Regions from separate parts of the Pseudomonas arvensis genome, predicted to be linked through region 1. Evidence: predicted binding sites of a transcription regulator. Region 1 holds the regulator's gene; the other holds the start of a gene.
What was found. Region 1 encodes sigma-54, which starts transcription at its own class of promoters, with help from an activator protein. Its sites were predicted from a motif close to ANTGGCATNNANNTTGCTNT; they were not measured.

Region 1 (11,477 bases):
AACGGCGCCGTTGTTACCCTTGACGCTCATGTTGACGCTGGTGCGATCACCGGATTCATCACCGGCTGGAGCGACGGTAATACCCTGGTTGTTGTATTCCAGCAGGGCGTTGCCGTAGAACTGGAACAGGCCTTTCTTGAAGTTTTCCTGGAACGTCTGCATCTGCGCAAGTGTTGCCTTGCGCGAGTACTTGACGGTCATGATGCTGCGCGAAATACCCTCGGCGTCCACGACGGGGCCCACAATGGTATTGAGCGCGTCGTAAAACTTGCTCGGATCCTGCTTGTACTGTTCTTTATTGGCCGTCAGGTCAGCCAGCATCTTGCTGGTGGTGTCCTGCACCAGTTCGTGCGCAGAACCTGCCGCGTTGGCCATCAAGGGCAGTGCTGCAAGCAGTACCAGCAGGCCACGTCGCAAGGTAGAGATCATGAACAGATTCCTCATTTGGCGTCTTTATTGACCGTATTGAGCAAAAATTTTCCGATCAGGTCCTCAAGCACCAGCGACGACTGCGTGTCGTGGATGGTCGAACCATCCTTGAGCAGGGCTGTTTCCCCGCCCACGCTGACACCGATGTACTTCTCGCCCAGCAGCCCCGCAGTGAGGATAGATGCAGTGGAGTCGGTCGGCAGATTATCTACCTTCTTGTCCAACTGCATGGTCACTCGCCCGGTGAAGCTGTCGCGGTCCAGATCGATTGCCGTGACCTTGCCGATGGTTACACCGGCCATGGTCACTTTAGCTCTGACAGTCAAACCGGCGATATTGTCGAAGTATGCGTAAAGTTTATAAGTATCGGCGGTGGGGCTGGCCGAAAGGCCGCTGACTCGCAGAGCCAGCAACAGTAAAGCCAGGATGCCAGCCAGCAAGAAAAGGCCGACACCGATTTCCACAGTGCGGTTTTGCATCAGAAATCTCCAAACATCAAGGCGGTCAAAATGAAGTCAAGGCCCAGTACTGCCAGCGAGGCGTACACAACGGTCTTGGTGGTGGCGCGACTGATCCCTTCTGAAGTGGGCTCACAGTCATAGCCTTGGAATACGGCGATCCAGGTCACTACAAAGGCGAAGACGATGCTCTTTATAACGCCATTGAGCACGTCACCGCTAAAGGTCACGCTGTTTTGCATGTTGGCCCAGTAGGAGCCGTCATAGACACCCAGCCAGTCTACCGCCACCCACGAACCGCCCCAGATACCAACCACGCTGAAGATCATCGCCAGCAATGGCAGGGAGATGAAGCCGGCCCACAGGCGCGGGGCAACAATGTATTTGAGGGGGTCCACGCCGATCATTTCGAGGCTGGACAGCTGTTCGGTGGACTTCATGTTGCCAATTTCGGCAGTCAACGCGGAGCCCGCACGACCGGCGAACAGCAACGCGGTCACCACCGGCCCCAGCTCACGCAGCAGCGTCAGGGCAACCATCTGCCCCACCGCCTGCTCCGACCCGTAGCTGGACAGGATATTGAAGCCCTGCAATGCCAGCACCATACCGATGAAGACCCCGGAGACCACGATGATCACCAGGGACATCACGCCCACCGAATGCAGTTGCTTGAGCAACAGGCCAAAGCCGCCACCAATGCCACCGCGGCCGAGCAAGGCGTGAAACAGGAAAATCGTCGAACGACCCAGCACCTCGACGATGTCGATGCCCGAGCGACCGAAAAGGCGAACCTTTTCGATAAGAGATGTCTTGCGCATCAGCGCTTCCCCAGAAGATCTGAGCGGTAATCCGCTGCCGGAAAGTGAAAAGGCACAGGGCCATCGGGATCGCCAGTCATGAATTGGCGAATGCGCGGGTTATCGGCGTTCATCAGCTCTTCGGGCGTACCCTGCCCCAGCACCTGGCCATCGCCGACTACATAGAGGTAATCGGCAATGCTCGCGGTTTCTGCGAGGTCGTGGGACACCACGATACTGGTGATGCCCAGGGCGTCGTTGAGCAGACGGATCAGGCGAACCAGCACGCCCATGGCGATCGGGTCCTGACCGACGAAGGGCTCGTCGTACATGAGAATCTGCGGATCGAGCGCAATGGCGCGCGCCAGGGCCACACGACGCTTCATGCCACCGGACAGTTCGTCGGGCATCAGGTCAATGGCACCACGCAAGCCCACGGCCTGCAATTTCAGCAACACAATGTCACGAATCATTTCATCGGACAGCTGGGTGTGCACCCGCAGCGGGAACGCCACGTTCTCGAACACATCGAGGTCGGTAAACAGCGCACCGCTCTGGAACAGCACGCCCATGTGCTTGCGCGCATCGAACAGATCGCTGCGCGACAGCGTCGGCAGGTTCTGGCCGTTGACCCACACTTCGCCGGCGCTGGGGCGCAATTGCATGCCCATCAGCCGCAACAGGGTGGTCTTGCCGCAACCGGACGGCCCCATGATGCCCGTGACCTTGCCACGGGGAATGCGAATATCGACGTTATTGAAGATGCTGCGCGTCCCGCGCTTGAAGGTCAGTCCCTTCAGCTCGACCGCGTAGGCGTTATCGGCACTCATCTAAACTCCTTGGGATGCAGCCTCTCACTCAGACACCACGCATGCGACAAACGTTTGCAACGGCGACGCATATAGATAGCCTCATGGGCTGGGCGGACCGAACTGGCGGCGAACTATATCACTGCTGGTACAACGCGCCCAAGGCCGGAACGGCGCTAGTTCAGTTTCAGGACAGGGAAAAAACGTTGCCGACTGTGTTACTGAGGATCGATCTCAGGAACCCAAAGAACAAAGCCTGACGAACTTGCGTGAGGGAATTGATCATTACCGCTATAATCGCCGACTTTTCGTCAGGCTATACGATTTCAGACATGAGCCAATCCAGCGACCTTATTCAATCCGCACAACGCACCATCCGCCTCGAAGTCGAAGCCGTAGAAGGCTTGCTGGCCCATATCGACGCAGATTTCGTACGCGCCTGCGAGATGATTCTGGCCAGCAAAGGCCGCGTTGTCGTGGTCGGCATGGGCAAATCGGGCCACGTCGGCAACAAGATCGCCGCCACCCTGGCCAGCACCGGGACCACCGCATTTTTTGTGCATCCCGCCGAAGCGAGCCACGGCGACATGGGCATGATCACCAAGGATGACGTCATCCTGGCACTGTCCAACTCTGGCACCACCAACGAAATCGTGACCCTGCTGCCGCTGATCAAGCGCCTGGGCATCCAGATGATCAGCGTCACTGGCAATCCAGAGTCGACGCTGGCCAAGGCGGCCGAAGTGAATCTGAATGTTCATGTGGCCCACGAAGCCTGCCCGCTGAATCTGGCGCCGACTTCCTCCACCACCGCAGCCCTGGTCATGGGCGACGCCCTGGCCGTTGCGCTGCTTGAAGCCCGGGGCTTCACCGCTGAAGACTTCGCATTTTCCCACCCTGGTGGCGCACTGGGCCGCCGTCTGCTGCTGAAAGTGGAAAACGTCATGCACTCGGGCGATGAATTGCCCCACGTCCAACGCGGCACGTTACTGAAGGACGCGCTGATGGAAATGACCCGCAAGGGCTTGGGCATGACCGTGATCCTGGAAACTGACGGGCGCCTGGCCGGGGTATTCACTGACGGTGACTTGCGCCGTACCCTGGACCGCACCATCGATATCCATACGGCGACCATCGACGCCGTGATGACCCCGCACGGCAAGACCGCCCGCCCTGAAATGCTGGCAGCCGAAGCCTTGAAGATCATGGAAGACCACAAGATCGGCGCCCTGGTGGTGGTCGATAGCGACGACCACCCGGTCGGCGCCCTGAACATGCACGACTTGTTGCGTGCGGGAGTGATGTAAATGACCAGCGACCTGTTGCAACGCGGCAAGAACATCAAGCTGGCGATTTTCGACGTTGACGGCGTGCTGACCGATGGTCGCTTGTACTTCCTCGAAGATGGCAGTGAATTCAAGACATTCAACACCCTCGACGGCCAGGGCATCAAAATGCTGATGGCTGCGGGCGTGCAGACCGCGATTATCAGCGGCCGGAAAACCCCCGTTGTGGAACGCCGCGCACAAAATCTGGGGATTCCTCACCTGTATCAGGGCCGCGAGGATAAACTGGTGGTTCTGGACGAGCTTCTTGGCCAACTCAACCTAAGCTATGAGCAGGTCGCCTACTTGGGCGATGATCTGCCCGACCTGCCGGTCATTCGCCGAGTGGGCCTGGGCATGGCCGTCGCCAATGCGGCGGCGTTTGTTCGCGAGCACGCCCATGGCATCACCTCTGCCCGTGGCGGCGAAGGTGCGGCCCGCGAGTTCTGCGAACTGATCCTGCGAGCCCAGGGCAGCCTTGAAGCGGCACACGCCGCCTACCTATAGAGCGTTTTATGCTGAGTAAAAAGATTCGCAACTTCCTGCTATTCGGGGTCATCGCCGCGCTGCTGCTCGCGGTGGGCTACTGGAATATCAGCCCGGGGCGCTTCCTCGACCAGCCTGCTGCACAGGTCGACGGAGGGGCTATCGACTATTACGCCACCGACGCCTATAGCGTGCAGTTCCTGCCCGACGGCAAGTTGCAGTACGAAATGACCTCGGACAAAGTCGAACACTTGAAGGCCACCGAAGTCACCCTGCTGACCAACCCGGACCTGAACCTGTACCGCGGCACAGAATTTCCGTGGCATGTCACCAGCAAGCGTGGCGAGGTGAACCCTGACGGCACCGAGGTAGAGCTGATCGACTCGGTACGCGTTGCACGCACGGACGCAAAAGACCGCGACACGGTGATTACCAGCAGTCGCATGACCGTATTCCCGCAGAAGCAATATGCGCAGACCGAGCAAGACGTTAGAATCGACGGCGCTGGCGGTGTATCGACTGGCAAGGGAATGAAAGCGTATTTGAAAGAAAGCAGGATACACCTGCTATCGAACGTAAGAGGACAGTATGAGGCTCGTTAAAACTCTCCCTATTTTGCTCGGTTTGGGCGCAGCACTGGGAAGCGTGAGCGCCTGGGCTCTGCCGAACGATAGCCAGCAACCGATCCACATCTCGGCTGACGATGCGCAACTCGATGACAAGCAAGGTGTTGCCACCTATACCGGCGGTGTGATCATCACCCAAGGGTCGATGAAAATCACCGGCAATACCGTGACACTGACGCGCACCCAAGCCGGTGATATCGACGTCGTGACCTCGGTTGGCAACCTGGCTTACTTCGAACAGAAGCAGTCCGCGACCGACACCGGCCCGATGAAGGGCTACGGCAAGACCATCCAGTATCACGCGCAGCAGAATCGCATTGTGCTGATCGACCAGGCCAAGGTGCTCAGCCCCGATGGCAACTCCACGGAAGGTGAAAAGATCACCTATGACACCGTGAAACAGATCGCCAACGCCGGCCGCGCCAATGGCAGCAAGGTGACCGCACCGCGTCCGCGTATCGATATGGTTATCCAGCCGAAGAAGAAGGCCGAGTAATGGCAACCCTGAAAGCCCAGCATCTGGCCAAGGCCTATAAAAGCCGTCAGGTCGTGCGCGACGTCAGCCTGTCGATCGACAGCGGCCAGATCGTCGGCTTGCTCGGCCCCAACGGCGCAGGCAAGACCACATGCTTCTACATGATCGTCGGCCTGGTCCAGGCGGATCAGGGTCGCGTACTGATCGACGACCTGGATGTCAGCCACCAGCCAATGCACGGTCGTGCCCGTGCCGGTATCGGTTATCTTCCGCAAGAAGCGTCGATCTTCCGCAAACTGTCGGTTGCCGACAACATCATGGCCATCCTTGAAACCCGCAAGGAACTGGACCGTGACGGCCGCCGCCAGGAACTGGAAAGCCTGCTGCAGGAATTCCACATCAACCACATTCGCGACAACCTTGGCATGAGCCTGTCCGGTGGCGAGCGGCGTCGCGTGGAAATCGCCCGTGCCCTGGCCACTGCCCCCAAGTTCATCCTGCTGGACGAACCGTTTGCCGGCGTCGACCCTATCTCGGTTGGCGATATCAAGCAGATCATCCATCACCTCAAGGCCAAGGGCATCGGTGTACTGATCACCGACCACAATGTGCGTGAGACCCTCGATATCTGCGAAACCGCCTATATCGTCAACGATGGACAACTGATCGCCGAGGGCGACTCCGCTACCATCCTGGCCAATGAACTGGTCAAGGAAGTGTACCTGGGTCACGAGTTTCGCCTGTAAACCCGCCTGTAATAACAAGGCGGTGGCAGGTCGTTTGCCCGATGCGCGGGAGTCAATAAGAACCTCCGGTTTTTTATTGTTACCGCGCTCTAGGCAAAGCCCTCGATATCAGGCATATAATTTGCTTATGTTTGGCGCTCACGCGCCCTGTCGTGGATGGCGCATTGCGCCGGCGAATAAGGTGTTAAGCCCCTGCCATGAAACCATCGCTAGTCCTGAGAATGGGCCAGCAGCTGACGATGACACCGCAGCTGCAACAGGCCATCCGCCTGCTCCAATTGTCGACCCTGGACCTGCAACAGGAAATCCAGGAGGCCCTGGAGTCCAATCCGATGCTCGAACGCCAGGAAGAAGGCGACGACTTCGATAACGCAGACCCGTTGGCCGACAACATCGAGCAAAAACCCAACGCGGACGTGCAGGAACCGTCCTATCAGGAAACTGCCCCTACGGTGGACAACCTGGAGGAAGGCGATTGGAACGAACGCATCCCCAACGAGCTTCCAGTAGATACCGCCTGGGAAGACGTCTATCAGACCAGCGCCAGCAGCCTGCCCAGCAACGACGATGACGAGTGGGACTTCACCACCCGCACCTCCGCCGGTGAAAGCCTGCAGAGCCATCTGCTGTGGCAACTGAACCTCGCACCGATGTCTGATACCGATCGACTGATCGCCGTCACCCTGATCGACTGCATCAACAACCAGGGTTACCTGGACGAGACGCTCGAAGAAATTCTTGAGGCTTTCGACCCGGAACTGGACATTGAGCTGGACGAAATTGAAGCGGTGCTGCACCGCATCCAGCAGTTCGAGCCGGCCGGCATCGGCGCCCGTACCCTGAGCGAATGCTTGCTGTTGCAACTGCGCCAGCTGCCCGCCAAGACGCCATGGCTCGCTGAGGCCCAGCGCCTGGTTACCGACTACATCGACCTGCTGGGCAGCCGCGACTACACCCAACTGATGCGTCGCATGAAGCTCAAGGAAGACGACCTCCGCCAGGTCATCGAGCTGGTGCAAAGCCTGAACCCGCGTCCGGGCTCGCAGATCGAGTCGAGCGAAGCCGAGTACGTGGTGCCCGATGTAATCGTGCGCAAAGACAACGAGCGCTGGCTGGTTGAGCTGAACCAGGAGTCTGTGCCGCGCCTGCGGGTCAACCCGCAATATGCCGGCTTTGTACGCCGGGCCGACACGAGTGCCGACAACACCTTCATGCGCAACCAGCTGCAGGAAGCCCGCTGGTTCATCAAGAGCCTGCAGAGCCGCAACGAAACCTTGATGAAAGTGGCCACCCAGATCGTCGAGCATCAGCGCGGCTTCCTGGAATACGGCGACGAAGCAATGAAGCCTCTGGTCCTGCACGACATCGCCGAGGCGGTAGGCATGCACGAATCGACAATTTCACGCGTGACCACGCAAAAATTCATGCATACCCCACGGGGTATTTATGAGTTGAAATATTTTTTCTCCAGCCATGTAAGCACCTCCGAAGGCGGCGAATGCTCGTCAACGGCGATCCGCGCGATCATCAAAAAACTGGTTGCTGCGGAAAATCAGAAAAAGCCGTTGAGTGACAGCAAGATCGCTGGTTTACTGGAGGCACAAGGCATTCAGGTCGCCCGTCGAACCGTCGCCAAGTACCGCGAATCCCTTGGGATCGCGCCTTCCAGCGAGCGCAAGCGTTTGATGTGACGGGCGGGCCACAGCGTTCCAGTGACGGGTATTCCTACCCGTCGCTTTATGCACTGGCAACGAAGGAGAAGCTGTATGCAAGTCAACATCAGTGGACACCATGTAGAAGTCACCCCTCCCCTGCGCGAGTATGTCGAGCTGAAGCTGAAACGCCTGGAGGGGCATTTTGACAAAATCACCAACGTGCAAGTCATCATGAAGGTCGACAAGCTTCAGCAGAAAGTTGAGGCGACCCTGCAGATTCCCGGTGGCGAAGTAGTCGCCAATGCCGAGCATGAGGACATGTATGCATCAATTGATGCCTTGACTGACAAGCTTGACCGCCAACTTAAAAAGCATAAGGAAAAGCAGCAGAGCCTTCTTAATGGCACTGGCCGCTAACACCCCCAACCCATGATCCGACTTGAAACCATCCTGACCCCCGGCCGTTCCCTCGTGAACGTGCCGGGCGGCAGCAAGAAGAAAGCCCTCGAACAAATTGCCAACCTGATCAGCAGCCAAGTGCCTGAGCTGGAGATGCAAGATGTCTTCGAGGCTCTGATTGCCCGTGAAAAACTCGGCTCGACCGGTTTTGGCAACGGCATCGCCATTCCTCACTGTCGCCTCAAAGGCTGCGAAACACCTGTCAGCGCCCTGCTGCACCTGGACGCCCCTATCGATTTCGACGCCATCGACGGTGCCCCGGTCGACCTGCTGTTTGTTCTGCTGGTCCCGCAGGCCGCCACCGATGCGCACCTGGAACTGCTTCGGCAGATCGCCAGCATGCTTGACCGCAAGGAAGTACGCGACAAACTGCGCAGTGCCAGCAGCAACGAGGCGCTGTACCAAGTTGTCCTGGATGAGCAAAACGGGCAGTAACCATGCGTTTGATCATCGTCAGCGGCCGCTCCGGCTCGGGTAAAAGCACCGCCCTCAACGTTCTTGAGGACAATGGCTTCTATTGCATCGACAACCTGCCTGCCGGCCTGCTGCCAGAGCTGGCGGAACGTGCTCTGATCCACACCGAGCTGGCGCAACCCCTGGTTGCCGTTTCGATCGACGCCCGCAACCTGCCGAGCCACCTCTCGCGATTCCCGGAATTGCTGGAAGAAGTGCGCGCCAAGCACATCCATTGTGATGTGCTGTACCTCGATGCCGACGAAGAGACGTTATTAAAGCGCTTCTCCGAAACCCGCCGGCGCCACCCGCTCAGCAGCCCCCACCGCTCCCTGGCCGAAGCCATCGAGGACGAAACCAAGTTGTTGGGGCCGATCATTGACCTCGCCGACCTCAAGATCAACACCACCAGCCTTAACCTGTATCAACTGCGCGATGCCATCAAGCTGCGCCTGCTGAATCAGCCGGAGCCTGGCACGGCGTTTCTTGTCGAGTCCTTTGGGTTCAAACGCGGCATGCCAGTGGATGCGGACCTCGTGTTTGACGTGCGCTGCCTGCCCAACCCTTATTGGAAACCGGAATTGCGTGACCAGTCAGGGCTGGATCTACCCGTAGCCGAGTACCTGGCCGCGCAGCCGGATGTGGAGGAGATGTTTCAGGACATCTCCAGTTACCTGCTCAAATGGCTGCCGCGCTTTGCTGCCAGCAACCGGGCCTATGTCACCATTGCCATTGGCTGCACCGGTGGTCACCACCGCTCCGTATACCTGACCGAGCGCCTGGGCCAGGTACTGCAACAAACCCTCAAGAACGTCCAGGTTCGCCACCGCGACCTCAGCTGAAAGGAACACCTTCGCGATGCCCGCTCTGGAAATTGAAATCATCAACAAGCTGGGCCTGCACGCCCGCGCCTCAGCCAAATTTGTCGGCGTTGCCGGGCAGTTCCCCTGTCAGATCAGGGCAGGGCGTACACCGGAAAGCATGGTCGATGGCAAAAGCATCATGGCAATGATGATGCTGGCGGCCGGTAAGGGCACCAAGATTCACTTGAAAACGGAAGGCGAACAGGAACAGGAAGCGATGGATGCCCTGGTGGCACTGATCAATAACTTCTTTGATGAGGGTGAGTAAACTCACCCTACAGGAGCGGGGTTAACCTAGCGCCGTATCCATCACCATCATCAAACAAAACCCGATACACAATCCCAGACTGGCGAGTTTTTCATGGCCATTGCGCCGTGACTCAGGGATAACCTCATGGGTCACCACCAACAACATCGCCCCAGCGGCCAATGCCAAACCCAAGGGCAACAGCACTTCAGCCAGGCTCACCAACCAGGCGCAGAGCACGGCAAACACCGGCTCCACCAAGCCTGACGCAGCGCCAATCAGAAACGCCTTGGCCCGCGACATGCCTGCCCCGGCCAACACCAACGCAATCACAAGACCTTCGGGCACATCCTGCAAGGCAATGCCCATGGCCAGGCTATCGGCGTCCGGCATGCCACCGCCCGCCGAGACGCCAACCGCCATGCCTTCGGGGATGTTGTGGGCAATGATGGCGAACACGAACAGCCAGATTCGCGGCGGGATCACCGGTTTATCCGGCGTGCCCACCAACATTTCCGGACTGGCGCCGGAGACCTTGCGGTCAATCAGATACAGTCCGAATGCCCCTGACATGATGCCGAAACTAATCAACCCGCCCGCCCCCCAGGGCGTAAGCCCCAGGCTTTCGGCAGCGGCGATGCCTGGCACCACCAGCGAAAAGGCGGTGGCGGCCAACATCACGCCCGCCCCAAAGCCCAGCAAGGTATCGCTCACGGCCACCGGCATCCGCCGAATCACCAATACAGGAACCGCGCCCAGCGCGGTGCCGAGCGCGCAGATCGCACCGCCCTGCAAGGCGCGCAAGATACGCGGTTGCAGGTCCAGCCAGGCCAGCCCGTGGGCCACCAGCAATGCAGTACCTGCCAGTAGCAGCAGCGAGCCCAGCGCATAACGAAACATCCGCACGCTGCCGATCGCCAGTGTTTCAGTGCCCATAGTCGGCCTTAGATCTTGTTATGGAGGTCAATGTCAGGCCAAAGCAGCCTGATAGCGTGCGGCAACTTCTGGCCAGTTGATAACACTGTAGAAGGCATTGATGTATTCCGGGCGGCGGTTCTGGTAGCGCAGGTAGTAAGCGTGCTCCCACACGTCGAGGCCGAGGATCGGCGTGTTGCCGTTCATCAACGGGCTGTCCTGGTTACCGCTGCTTTCCACGATCAGGGTCTTTTGCGGGGTAACGCTCAGCCAGGCCCAACCGCTGCCGAAGCGGGTCAACGCAGCTTTGGTGAAAGCCTCCTTGAAGCTTTCAAAACCACCGACTTGCTCGTCAATTGCCTTGCCCAGCGCGCCTTCAGGCTTACCGCCCCCCTGAGGTGACATCACCGCCCAGAACAGCGAGTGGTTAGCGTGGCCGCCACCTTGATTGATCACCGCTGCGCGCAGTTTTTCCGGCAGTTGCTGCACGCTGGACACCAGTTTTTCTACCGGCCAGTCGGCGAACTCGGTGCCCTCGACCGCGGCGTTAAGATTGTTGATGTAGGTCTGGTGATGCTTGGTGTAGTGAATTTCCATGGTTTGCGCATCGATATGCGGTTCCAGGGCATCGTAGGCATAAGGCAAGGCAGGCAAGGTGTAAGTCATATCAATGTACTCCGTATTGAGGCGTGGTCGGTTGCGCCGCAGTACCGCCCAGCAAGCGATGGGTGCGC
Region 2 (11,477 bases), 620 kb from region 1:
TCATCGACGATCCAGACGGTTTCACTACGGCTCATGTCGAAGGGGCTCCTTGTTCCAGTGGCAGAAAGATCGAGAACGTGGTGTGACCCGGATGGCTCTCACACTCGATCAAGCCCTGATGCTGGCTGATGATGTTCTGGGTAATGGCCAGGCCCAGCCCGGTACCGTCCGGGCGGCCGCTGACCATGGGAAAGAAAATGGTTTCCTGCAGTTCCACAGGAATGCCCGGGCCGTTGTCGATGATCTCGACCTTGGTCACCAGACGATGGCGCACGTGGCCGATGGTGAACTGGCGCAGGGCGCGGGTACGCAGGCTGATGCGGCCCAGGCGCAGTTCGTTCTGGCTGCTGATGGCCTGCATCGCGTTGCGCACGATATTAAGCACCGCCTGGATCATCTGCTCGCGGTCGATCAACACGTCAGGAATGCTTGGGTCGTAGTCGCGCACCAGGGTGATGCAGCCCTGGCTCTCGGCGTCGACCAGTTGGCAGACGCGCTCCAGCACCTCGTGCACGTTGGTCATCGCCAGGGACGGCAGCTTGTTGGAACCGAGCATGCGGTCCACCAGGTTACGCAGGCGGTCGGCTTCTTCGATGATGACGTTGGTGTAGTCCTTGAGGTGCTCCTCCGGCAGCTCGCGGGCCAGCAACTGCGCTGCGCCACGGATGCCGCCCAACGGGTTCTTGATCTCGTGGGCGAGGCCGCGCACCAGCATCTTGCTGGTTTCCTGCTTGGACAACTGTGCTTCCTCTTTGGTGATGCGCAGCAGGCGATCACGCGGATGCACTTCGAGCAGCAGCAAGGTGGTGCCGTTGCTCAGGATCGGGGTCACGGCGTAGTCGACAGTCAGCGTCTGGCCCGTAAGCGCCGTGAGCATCGCTTCGCGCTTGGTGAACGGGTGTGCCTGCTCCACGGCCTGGCGCAACGAGCTCAAGGCTTCGGCCGACTCGGTGAACAGCTCGCTGATGAACTGCCCATGGCTGCGCTGGCCGCTGATGGCCAGGAGCATTTCCGCCGCCGGGTTCATGTACTCAAGACGCAAATCGTCATTGAGCAGGATGGTCGCGGTGGTCAGGTTGTCGAGTAGCAAACGGTGCAGTGCATCGCTGATGGTCATCAGGACCTCTTTTGGAGCAAGGCGCGGGCTTGAGGCACACGCTGATACAAGGAAAATGCAAAAACCAAACCAAGGCTCCGAAAAGAAGCGTTAAAGCCTTGAAATAGGGGTTTGAGGCGCGAAACTGTGGCGTTCTGCCAGCCTGCGCGGGAAGTTTCGAACCAAAATGGGCTGGACAGGTGGGAAGGGTGCAGCTAGTCGCACCAATATAGTGCGATTTGCTGCAGTCTGTTCAGGTAGCCGAAAAAAGCTTTAGCCGGGGTAGATGCACAGCTCGGCCGTAGCGCGGATCATGGCCAGTTGGCGAAGCGGGTCATTCAGTGGTTCGTGTACGGCTGCCGCCAGCCATTGCGGGCATTGTGGGTCTTTGCGCTGGGGCGTGAAGTCCGCCAGTTGTTGCAGCAGGCGTTTTTGCAATTGGTCCAGCTGCGGTCGAATCTGCTTTACCAGGTCCGGGCGCGGATCGTCGGGTGCCTTGCCCTGGAACTGCCAGTCGGACAGGTGGGTGTATTGCACCAGCTTGTTCGCCTCGATCTGCGCCGAGAAAAATTGCTCGGCGGTGGCGGGGTCGAGTTTGTAGCTTGGGGCCTGGGCGACGACGCTGGCGATCACCTCTTGTTCGCGTTTCTTATCTTCCACCGGTTTGTGGCTGTCCCATTTGCTCAGGGCCACTTGGTCGGCGATTTCCAGGCGCTCGGCGATGCTGTTGAGCAACGGCTCAAGCTTGGGCGGCGCGGCACTCGCACTGGCGCTGACAAATAACAGAGCGAATACAAATCGACGTTTCAATGGATATCTCCTTATGGGAGGGGGGGGCGCTGATGGTTAGCCGTATGCTCGACCGCCAAGCGGCCATCTGACAATCACCAGGCAAAAAAAGACCTCCCGAAGGAGGCCCTTTTCATCACGCTACGTCAAGCAGCGCTACCGGATCAGCAGCTGTAGTACAGCTCGTATTCCAGTGGGTGTACGAAGGTGCGAACCTTGATTTCTTCTTCGCTTTTCAGGCCGATGTAAGCGTCGATGAAGTCGTCGCTGAACACGCCGCCTTTGGTCAGGAACGCACGGCCCTTGTCCAGCTCTTCCAGGGCTTCTTTCAGGCTGCCGCACACTTGTGGGATCTCTTTGGCCTCTTCAGGCGGCAGGTCGTACAAGTTTTTGTCGGCGGCGTCGCCTGGGTGGATCTTGTTCTGGATACCGTCCAGGCCAGCCATTACCAGGGCAGCGAAGGCCAGGTACGGGTTGGCTGCTGGATCCGGGAAGCGGGCTTCGATACGACGAGCGCGAGGGCTGGACACGTAAGGAATACGGATCGAAGCGGAACGGTTGCGCGCCGAGTAGGCCAGCATTACCGGTGCTTCGAAACCTGGGACCAGACGCTTGTAGGAGTTGGTCGACGGGTTGGTGAAGCCGTTCAGGGCCTTACCGTGCTTGATGATACCGCCGATGAAGTACAGGGCAGTGTCGGACAGGCCGGCATAACCTTCGCCAGCGAAGGTGTTCTTGCCATCTTTGGCAATGGACAGGTGAACGTGCATACCCGAACCGTTATCGCCGTACAGCGGCTTAGGCATGAAGGTAGCGGTACGGCCGTAGGCAACGGCAGTGTTGTGTACGCAGTACTTCAGGGTCTGAACTTCGTCAGCCTTGGCTACCAGGGTGTTGAACTTCACACCGATTTCGTTCTGGCCGGCAGTCGCCACTTCGTGGTGATGCACTTCGATGACCAGGCCCATGTCTTCCATGGCGTTGCACATGGAGGTACGGATTTCGTGGTCGTGGTCGAACGGTGGAACCGGGAAGTAACCGCCTTTGATGCCTGGACGGTGGCCATGGTTGCCGCCTTCCACGTCCTGGTCGGACATCCAGGAGCCTTGTTCGGAGTAGATCTTGAACATGGAACCGGAGATGTCGGACTTGAACTTCACTTGGTCAAAGATGAAGAACTCTGGCTCCGGGCCTACGAATACAGTGTCACCGATACCGGTCGACTTCAGGTATTCCTCGGCGCGCTTGGCGATCGCACGAGGGTCGCGGTCGTAGCCTTGCATGGTCGAAGGCTCGATCACGTCGCACACCAGGATCAGGGTGGCTTCTTCGGTGAACGGGTCGAGCACGGCAGTGCTGTCGTCCGGCATCAGGATCATGTCGGAGGCTTCGATGCCTTTCCAGCCAGCGATGGAGGAACCGTCGAACATTTTGCCTTCTTCGAAGAAAGCATCATCCAGCGCATCGCGAGCCGGCATGGTCACGTGGTGCTGTGTGCCTTTGGTGTCCGTGAAGCGCAGATCAATCCATTTAACGTCATGATCTTTGATGAGTTGAACCGACTTCGACATAGTGTCCTCCGGGTGGCTTCGGGCTGGGGTAGTGGAGTTAGCCCTTAGAATGTGGGTGATGCCGGCGCGGATAGTCCGCCATGGCAACCTGCCTCACAAGAGAGCAAATTGCATGCCAGTGCGCCAACATGGGTTTTCTGCTCCAAAAACGCCCCTATAAAGGTGCATTGCGACAAAAGCCCGAAATTGGCGCACCGCAATGTGGCGCACGCGCTCGCAAATGCACCGCTTTAGTGCGAGTTGAGTGCTGTGCATATTAACTGGTTAAACCTTGAGCGATTTCCGCTATAATCCGCGCCCCCCTTTTTCAGCAGGCCCGGCGCGCGCTGTTTCCATGAAATTAATCGTTAAAGTCTTCCCCGAGATCACCATTAAAAGCCGACCGGTACGGACGCGTTTCATCCGTCAGTTGGCCAAGAACATCCGTGCCGTGCTCCGCGATCTGGACCCGGCTATGGTGGTGAACGGTGTGTGGGACAACCTCGAACTGGAAACCCGTGTCACCGACGCCAAAGCCTTGAAGGACATGACCGAGCGCCTGAGCTGCATGCCGGGCATCGCGCATTTCCTGCAGGTGGACGAGTACCCGCTGGGCGACTTCGACGACATCACCGAGAAGTGCAAGCAGCACTTCGGCAATGAGATCGAGGGCAAGATTTTTTCGGTGCGCTGCAAGCGCGCCGGCAAGCACCCATTCAGCTCCATGGATGTAGAGAAATACGTCGGCAGCAAGCTGCGTCGCGAGTGTGGCGCCGCCGGAATTTCCTTGAAAGCGCCAGAAATTGAAGTGCGCATGGAAATTCGCGACCAACGGTTGTTTGTGATCCACAGCCAGCACAACAGCATCGGCGGCTACCCGCTGGGCGCCCTGGAACAGACCCTGGTATTGATGTCCGGCGGTTTCGATTCCACGGTGGCGGCTTACCAGATCATGCGCCGCGGCCTGATGAGCCACTTCTGCTTCTTTAACTTGGGCGGGCGTGCACACGAATTGGGCGTGATGGAAGTCGCGCACTTTATCTGGAAGAAGTACGGCAGCTCCCAGCGCGTGCTATTTGTGAGCGTACCGTTCGAGGAAGTGCTGGGCGAAATTCTCGGTAAAGTCGATAACAGTCATATGGGCGTAGTATTGAAGCGTATGATGTTGCGCGCTGCGTCCCGGATTGCCGATCAGTTGCAGATCGACGCCCTGGTGACCGGCGAAGCGATTTCCCAGGTTTCCAGCCAGACGCTGCCGAACCTGTCGCTGATCGACTGCGTCACCGAGAAGCTGGTATTGCGCCCGCTGATCGCCAGCCACAAGCAGGACATCATCGATTTGGCAGAAGAAATCGGCACCGCCGACTTCGCCAAGCATATGCCTGAATACTGCGGGGTCATTTCGGTGAACCCCAAGACCCACGCCAAGCGCAACCGCGTGGAGTATGAAGAACAACAGTTTGATATGGCCGTTCTGGAGCGTGCGCTCCAGAACGCCAAGCTGGTCCCGATCGATCGAGTGATCGACGAATTGGGCCAGGATGTGCAGATCGAAGAAGTCAGTGAAGCCCTGGCCGGTCAGATCGTTGTCGACATCCGTCACCCGGATGCCGCTGAAGATGAGCCGCTGGAGATTCCTGGCATCGACGTACAAACGCTGCCGTTCTATGCATTGAACGCGCGTTTCAAGGAACTGGATGACAGCCGTCAGTACCTGCTGTATTGCGACAAAGGCGTGATGAGTCGCCTGCATGCCCACCATTTGCTCAGTGAGGGGCATGCCAATGTGCGCGTTTATCGACCGAGCTAAGAGCCCGGGGCTGTTTGCCTGTGGCCTGCGTCACCGGCCCCCCGACTCTGCCGTCAAGCTGTAACGGCAAGGCCTGACTCTACTGTTAATCGCTGCCACGACCTGTCAGCACACCGAATCCTCTGATCGAGATACACAAGTGATCGAAAATCTACGTAACATCGCCATCATTGCTCACGTTGACCATGGTAAAACCACCCTGGTAGACAAACTCCTGCGTCAATCCGGCACCCTGGAGCGCAACGAGCTCAACGACGAGCGCGTGATGGACTCCAACGACCAGGAAAAAGAGCGCGGTATTACCATCCTGGCAAAAAACACCGCTATCAACTGGAACGGCTACCACATCAACATCGTGGATACCCCGGGCCACGCCGACTTCGGCGGCGAAGTAGAACGCGTAATGTCGATGGTTGACTCCGTTCTGCTGCTGGTTGATGCCCAGGACGGCCCTATGCCGCAAACTCGTTTCGTGACCAAGAAGGCTTTCGAAGCCGGCCTGCGTCCGATCGTGTGCATCAACAAGGTTGACCGTCCAGGCGCGCGTCCGGACTGGGTTCTGGACCAGATCTTCGACCTGTTCGACAACCTGGGTGCCACCGAAGAACAGCTGGACTTCAAAGTCGTCTACGCCTCGGCCCTGAACGGCATTGCCGGTCTGGACCACACCGACATGGCTGAAGACATGACCCCGCTGTACCAGTCGATCGTCGACAACGTACCTGCGCCGAATGTTGACCGTGAAGGCGCGTTCCAGATGCAGATCTCGGCACTGGACTACAACAGCTTCCTGGGTGTTATCGGCGTTGGCCGTATCGCTCGTGGTAGCGTCAAGCCGAACACCCCGGTTGTTGCTATCGGCGCCGACGGCAAGAAGCGTAACGGTCGTATCCTGAAGCTGATGGGTCACCACGGTCTGCACCGTATCGACGTTGAAGAAGCTTTCGCCGGCGACATCGTCTGCGTCAGCGGCATGGACTCCCTGTTCATCTCCGACACCCTGTGCCAGCCGGACAACGTTGAGGCGATGAAGCCTCTGACCGTTGACGAGCCAACCGTTTCCATGACCTTCCAGGTAAACGACTCGCCTTTCTGCGGTAAAGAAGGCAAGTTCGTGACTTCCCGTAACATCAAGGAACGTCTGGACAAAGAGCTGCTGTACAACGTTGCACTGCGCGTTGAAGAAGGCGACTCGGCTGACAAGTTCAAGGTTTCCGGCCGTGGTGAGCTGCACCTCTCGGTACTGATCGAAACCATGCGTCGCGAAGGCTTCGAAATGGGCGTTGGTCGTCCAGAAGTGATCATCCGTCAGGTTGACGGCGTGAAGCAGGAACCGTTCGAAAACGTCACCATCGACACCCCGGAAGAATCCCAGGGCAAGGTGATGGAAGAGATGGGTCTGCGTAAAGGCGACCTGACCAACATGGTGCCGGATGGCAAAGGCCGTGTGCGTCTGGAATACAACATCCCTGCTCGTGGTCTGATCGGTTTCCGTAACCAGTTCCTGACCCTGACCAACGGTGCTGGCATCCTGACCTCGATCTTCGATCGCTACGACACCATGAAGTCCGGCGACATGTCCGGCCGTCAGAACGGTGTTCTGGTATCGGTAGAAACCGGCAAGGCACTGACCTACTCCCTGGAAACCCTCCAGGCGCGTGGCAAGCTGTTCGTTGAGCACGGTCAAGAGATCTACAACGGTCAGATCGTTGGTCTGAACAGCCGTGACAACGACATGGGCGTCAACCCAACCAAAGGCAAGAAGCTCGACAACATGCGTGCTTCGGGCAAAGACGAAACCATCGCTCTGGTCCCACCTGTTCGCTTCACCCTGGAACAGGCCCTGGAATTCATCCAGGACGACGAGCTGTGCGAAGTTACGCCTAAGTCGATCCGCCTGCGTAAGAAGATCCTGGACGAAGGCGAGCGTACCCGCGCTGCCAAGAAAGCCAAGAACTGAGTTAACTCAGGCTGAATGAAAAACGCCCCCGGTCGAAAGGCCGGGGGCGTTTTTTTATGTCTGCGGTTTCTGTGGTGGCTGTAATGGCCCCATCGGGGGCAAGCCCCCTCCCACATTTTGATCTGTGAATACATTCAAAGGTGGGAGGGGCTTGCCCCCGATGAGGCCCTAGGAAGCTTCACAAATCTTGGATCAGAACTTGTCGAGGGTCTTGAACTTGGTCTCGCGCACCACTTCTTTCGGCTTATACGCGCAATACCCCGGACGCGGCCCGATCTTCGGGTGATTGCGGCAGGTATCCGGGCGCTTGTCATAAATAGTGCAGAAGCGCGTCTTACGATCCAGATACAGGCAGTCGTTGTTGCTCATGCGCTGCAGGGTAAAAATCTCGGATTTGTTGTTGTAGCGTTCGACGATGCCTTCCTTTTGCAACCGCTTGGCGATGTTCTTCGGCGGATCGCCGCGTTCGAACTCATCGACGATGCCAATGCGGATCAGGTCCTTGATCTTCACTTCGACCGGCAGCGTGCAGCAGCTGGACACGCAACCGCCGCACATGTGGGCGGAATATTTCTGCCAGGTCTCAAGACGGTCTAGTTCCGCGGCGGCGATCAGTTGAGGCTTCATCAAGGTTCCAAAAGGTGGGGCTGTATCCGGGCGCGGGATAATACCGGGATTGGTGGTTTTTTGAACAATATTTTGCGTATTTCATCCCCAACGGTGCGTTGGGCGAAAGCAGGCACGGCCAATGCATCAAAACCCTGCAAAGGTAAATGCGTTAAAAAAGTGCCGAACCAGAGCAGTCACCGTCTGTCAGACCGTCTAGGCTCTAGCAACTCCTTCTATCTCGCCCGAGGTCGCATTTGATGTCTCAGGAACCACTTGCACGAGAAGCAGAGGTAGCCGCATTTCGCGATGCCGTCTTGACCAAACTCACCTACGCGGTGGGCAAGGACCCGGATCACGCCTTCGACCACGATTGGTTCGAAGCCATTGCCCTGGCCGCACGCGACCAGATGGTCGACCACTGGATGGACCACACGCGGCGTATCTACCGCAAAGGTCAGAAACGGGTGTATTACCTGTCCCTTGAATTCCTCATCGGCCGTTTGCTCTACGACAGCTTGAGCAACCTCGGTGTGCTGGAGATTGCCCGCGAGGCGCTCAGCGAACTGGGCGTCGACCTTGAGCGCATCCGCCTGCTGGAGCCCGACGCGGCGCTTGGCAACGGTGGCCTGGGCCGCCTGGCCGCCTGCTTTATGGAAAGCATGTCGACCCTGGGCATTGCCGGCCACGGTTATGGCATTCGGTATGAACACGGCCTGTTCCGCCAGGCGATTGTCGATGGCTGGCAGCAGGAGCAGACCGAACGTTGGCTGGATTTCGGCAACCCGTGGGAGTTCGAGCGCGCCGAGGTGATCTACCCGATCGGCTTTGGCGGCAGCGTGGAAACCCTGCCGGACGCTGCCGGCAAGCTGATCCAGGTGTGGACGCCCAACGAAACCGTGCGCGCCGTGGCCTACGACACGCCGGTGGTCGGTTGGCGCGGTGCCAGCGTCAACACCCTGCGCCTCTGGCGTGCGCGGGCGGTGGAAGACCTGCACCTGGAGCGCTTCAACGCCGGTGACCACCTGGGCGCCGTCGCCGAAGTGGCCCGTGCCGAAAGCATCTCCCGGGTGCTTTACCCGGCTGACAGCACCGAAGCAGGGCAGGAACTGCGCCTGCGCCAGGAATACTTCTTCGTCTCCGCTTCCCTGCAAGACCTGCTGCGCCGCCACAAGAACATGCACGGCTCGGTGCTGAGCCTGGGCGAACACGCCGCCATCCAGCTCAACGACACCCACCCGTCCATTGCCGTGGCCGAGTTGATGCGTCAACTGGTGGACTTGCACGACATCGCCTGGGACGCCGCTTGGCAGGTCACGGTCGAAACCTTGTCCTACACCAACCACACCTTGTTGCCCGAGGCTTTGGAAACCTGGCCTGTAGGGCTGATGGAACGCATGCTGCCCCGGCACATGCAGATCATCTACCTGATCAATGCCCAGCACATCGACTCGCTGCGCGCCAAAGGCATCCACGACTTTGACGTGCTGCGCGCCGTGTCGCTGATCGAAGAAGACAACGGCCGCCGCGTGCGCATGGGTAACCTGGCGTTCCTCGGCTCCCACAGCGTCAATGGCGTGTCGGGTTTGCACACCCAACTGATGCGCAGCACGGTGTTCTCCGAACTGCACAAGCTCTACCCGGACCGTATCAACAACAAAACCAACGGCATTACCTTCCGCCGCTGGCTGTACCAGGCCAACCCCAAGCTCACCCAGATGCTGGTGGAAGCCCTGGGGCCGGACATTCTCGACACCATGGAAACCCGCCTGGGCGAGTTGGAAACCTTCGCCGAGAAACAGACCTTCCGCAAAGCCTTCGCCGACCAGCGCTTGCACAGTAAGCGTGCACTGGCCGAGATCATCCACGAGCGCCTGGGCATCTCGGTGAATCCGGCTGCGATGTTCGACGTGCAGGTCAAACGGATCCACGAATACAAACGCCAACTGCTCAACCTGCTGCACACCGTGGCGCTGTACCAGGCGATCCGTGCCGAGCCGGGCACCGACTGGGTGCCGCGCGTGAAGATCTTCTCGGGCAAGGCGGCGGCCAGTTATCACCAGGCCAAGTTGATCATCAAGTTGACCAACGACATCGCCCGCACCGTCAACAATGACCCGACTGTGCGCGGTTTGCTCAAAGTTGTGTTCCTGCCCAACTACAACGTCAGCCTGGCCGAAAGCATCATTCCGGCGGCGGACTTGTCGGAGCAGATCTCCACGGCCGGCTTTGAAGCGTCGGGCACCAGCAACATGAAGTTCGGCCTCAACGGCGCGCTGACCATCGGCACCATGGACGGCGCCAACGTGGAAATGCACGAGCGCGTGGGCGCCGACCACATGTTTATCTTCGGCCTCAGCGCGCAGCAGGTGGAAGCGCGCAAGCAGGCGGGTGAGTTCAACGCCGGGCTGGATATCGCCGCGTCCCATCGCCTCAACGATGTGCTGCAAGCGATCCGTGGCGGGGTGTTCTCGCCGGATGATCCGGGCCGCTATGTGGGCTTGATCGACGGGCTGATCGACTACGACCGCTTCCTGGTGTGTGCCGACTTCGATTCCTACTGGGACGCCCAGGCACGAGTCGAAGCGCATTGGCATGATTCCAAGGCGTGGTGGCGTTCGGCGGTGCTCAATACGGCGCGGATGGGTTGGTTCTCTTCGGACCGTACCATCAGGGAGTACGCGACCGAAATCTGGAAAGCACTCGACTAAGCCCCGTTGTTCTAAATGTGGGAGGGGCGGTGCGACGATTCGACTTGCCCCCGATGGCGCACCATCAGTTGCTAAATATGTCGACTGGCACACCGCTATCGGGGGCAAGTCCCCCTCCCACATTAGGTCCGCGTCGATATACTGAGCGCCGGTTTGCTTAGGGAATATCGACCATGCAATGGATTTTCATGCTGATTGGCCTGATGCTCGGCTGGACGCTCGATGAGTCGTTCTATGACGCAGGCATCGGCGCACTGCTGGGGTTGGGCATTGGCCAGGCGATTCGTCTGTCGAAGCTTGCGACTCAAGCGGATCAGCAAGCGCGTCAGCTGGAAACCACGCAGAAGGCGTTGATCGCTCTGGGTGATCGCCTGCGGCAACTGGAAGTGCCCGCGCCGACCAGCCCTGTGATTGTCGAACCCTCCATCCCTGAGCCGACACCCGTCGCCAAGGCGCCCGAACTTGTTTGGGAACTGCCGGCGGAATTGGCGCCTGTCGCCATCGTCGCCGAACCGAGCCAGCCTCTGCCGGCTGACGTGTGGGCGCCCGCTCCAACCCCACAACCTAAAGAACCTGCTATCCCTCGCGGCCCCAACCTGATCGAGCGCGCCATCGCTGGCGCACGCAATTGGTTGTTTGGCGGCAACACCGTGCTGCGTGTCGGCGTGGTGCTGTTGTTCCTCGGCCTGGCCTTCCTGCTGCGCTACGCCACCGAAGGCATGGTGGTGCCGATCGAGCTGCGTTACGCCGGTGTGGCTGGCGCCGCTGTCGGCCTGCTGGGCCTGGGCTGGTGGCTGAGATTGCGCAACAGCAATTACGGGCTGATGCTGCAAGGCACCGGCATCGCGGTGCTGTACTTGACCGTGTTTGCCGCGATGCGCCTGCACCCGCTGATCGACCCGAGCGCGGCATTGGGGCTGTTGGTGGCAGTCACGGTGTTCTCGGCAATCCTGGC

Region 2: glnA (type I glutamate--ammonia ligase) is a predicted target of sigma-54. The motif match lies at 3,557-3,576, and genes of this name have one in related genera.

What each region holds. Positions count from the first base shown of each region.
Region 1 is NZ_CP162038.1:988,635-1,000,111, reverse strand. It holds gene AB3G88_RS04515 (MlaC/ttg2D family ABC transporter substrate-binding protein) at 1-429, opposite strand, end outside; gene mlaD (outer membrane lipid asymmetry maintenance protein MlaD) at 441-908, opposite strand; gene mlaE (lipid asymmetry maintenance ABC transporter permease subunit MlaE) at 908-1,705, opposite strand; gene AB3G88_RS04500 (ATP-binding cassette domain-containing protein) at 1,705-2,514, opposite strand; gene AB3G88_RS04495 (KpsF/GutQ family sugar-phosphate isomerase) at 2,826-3,800, shown strand; gene AB3G88_RS04490 (KdsC family phosphatase) at 3,801-4,325, shown strand; gene lptC (LPS export ABC transporter periplasmic protein LptC) at 4,334-4,906, shown strand; gene lptA (lipopolysaccharide transport periplasmic protein LptA) at 4,893-5,426, shown strand; gene lptB (LPS export ABC transporter ATP-binding protein) at 5,426-6,151, shown strand; gene AB3G88_RS04470 (RNA polymerase factor sigma-54) at 6,349-7,842, shown strand; gene hpf (ribosome hibernation-promoting factor, HPF/YfiA family) at 7,918-8,223, shown strand; gene ptsN (PTS IIA-like nitrogen regulatory protein PtsN) at 8,236-8,700, shown strand; gene rapZ (RNase adapter RapZ) at 8,703-9,560, shown strand; gene AB3G88_RS04450 (HPr family phosphocarrier protein) at 9,577-9,849, shown strand; gene AB3G88_RS04445 (ZIP family metal transporter) at 9,871-10,764, opposite strand; gene AB3G88_RS04440 (superoxide dismutase) at 10,798-11,409, opposite strand; gene AB3G88_RS04435 (DUF2753 family protein) at 11,411-11,477, opposite strand, start outside.
Region 2 is NZ_CP162038.1:366,180-377,656, forward strand. It holds gene ntrC (nitrogen regulation protein NR(I)) at 1-35, opposite strand, end outside; gene glnL (nitrogen regulation protein NR(II)) at 32-1,117, opposite strand; gene AB3G88_RS01670 (chorismate mutase) at 1,370-1,906, opposite strand; gene glnA (type I glutamate--ammonia ligase) at 2,050-3,456, opposite strand; gene thiI (tRNA uracil 4-sulfurtransferase ThiI) at 3,791-5,245, shown strand; gene typA (translational GTPase TypA) at 5,385-7,205, shown strand; gene AB3G88_RS01690 (YkgJ family cysteine cluster protein) at 7,398-7,832, opposite strand; gene AB3G88_RS01695 (glycogen/starch/alpha-glucan phosphorylase) at 8,072-10,522, shown strand; gene AB3G88_RS01700 (DUF2339 domain-containing protein) at 10,696-11,477, shown strand, end outside.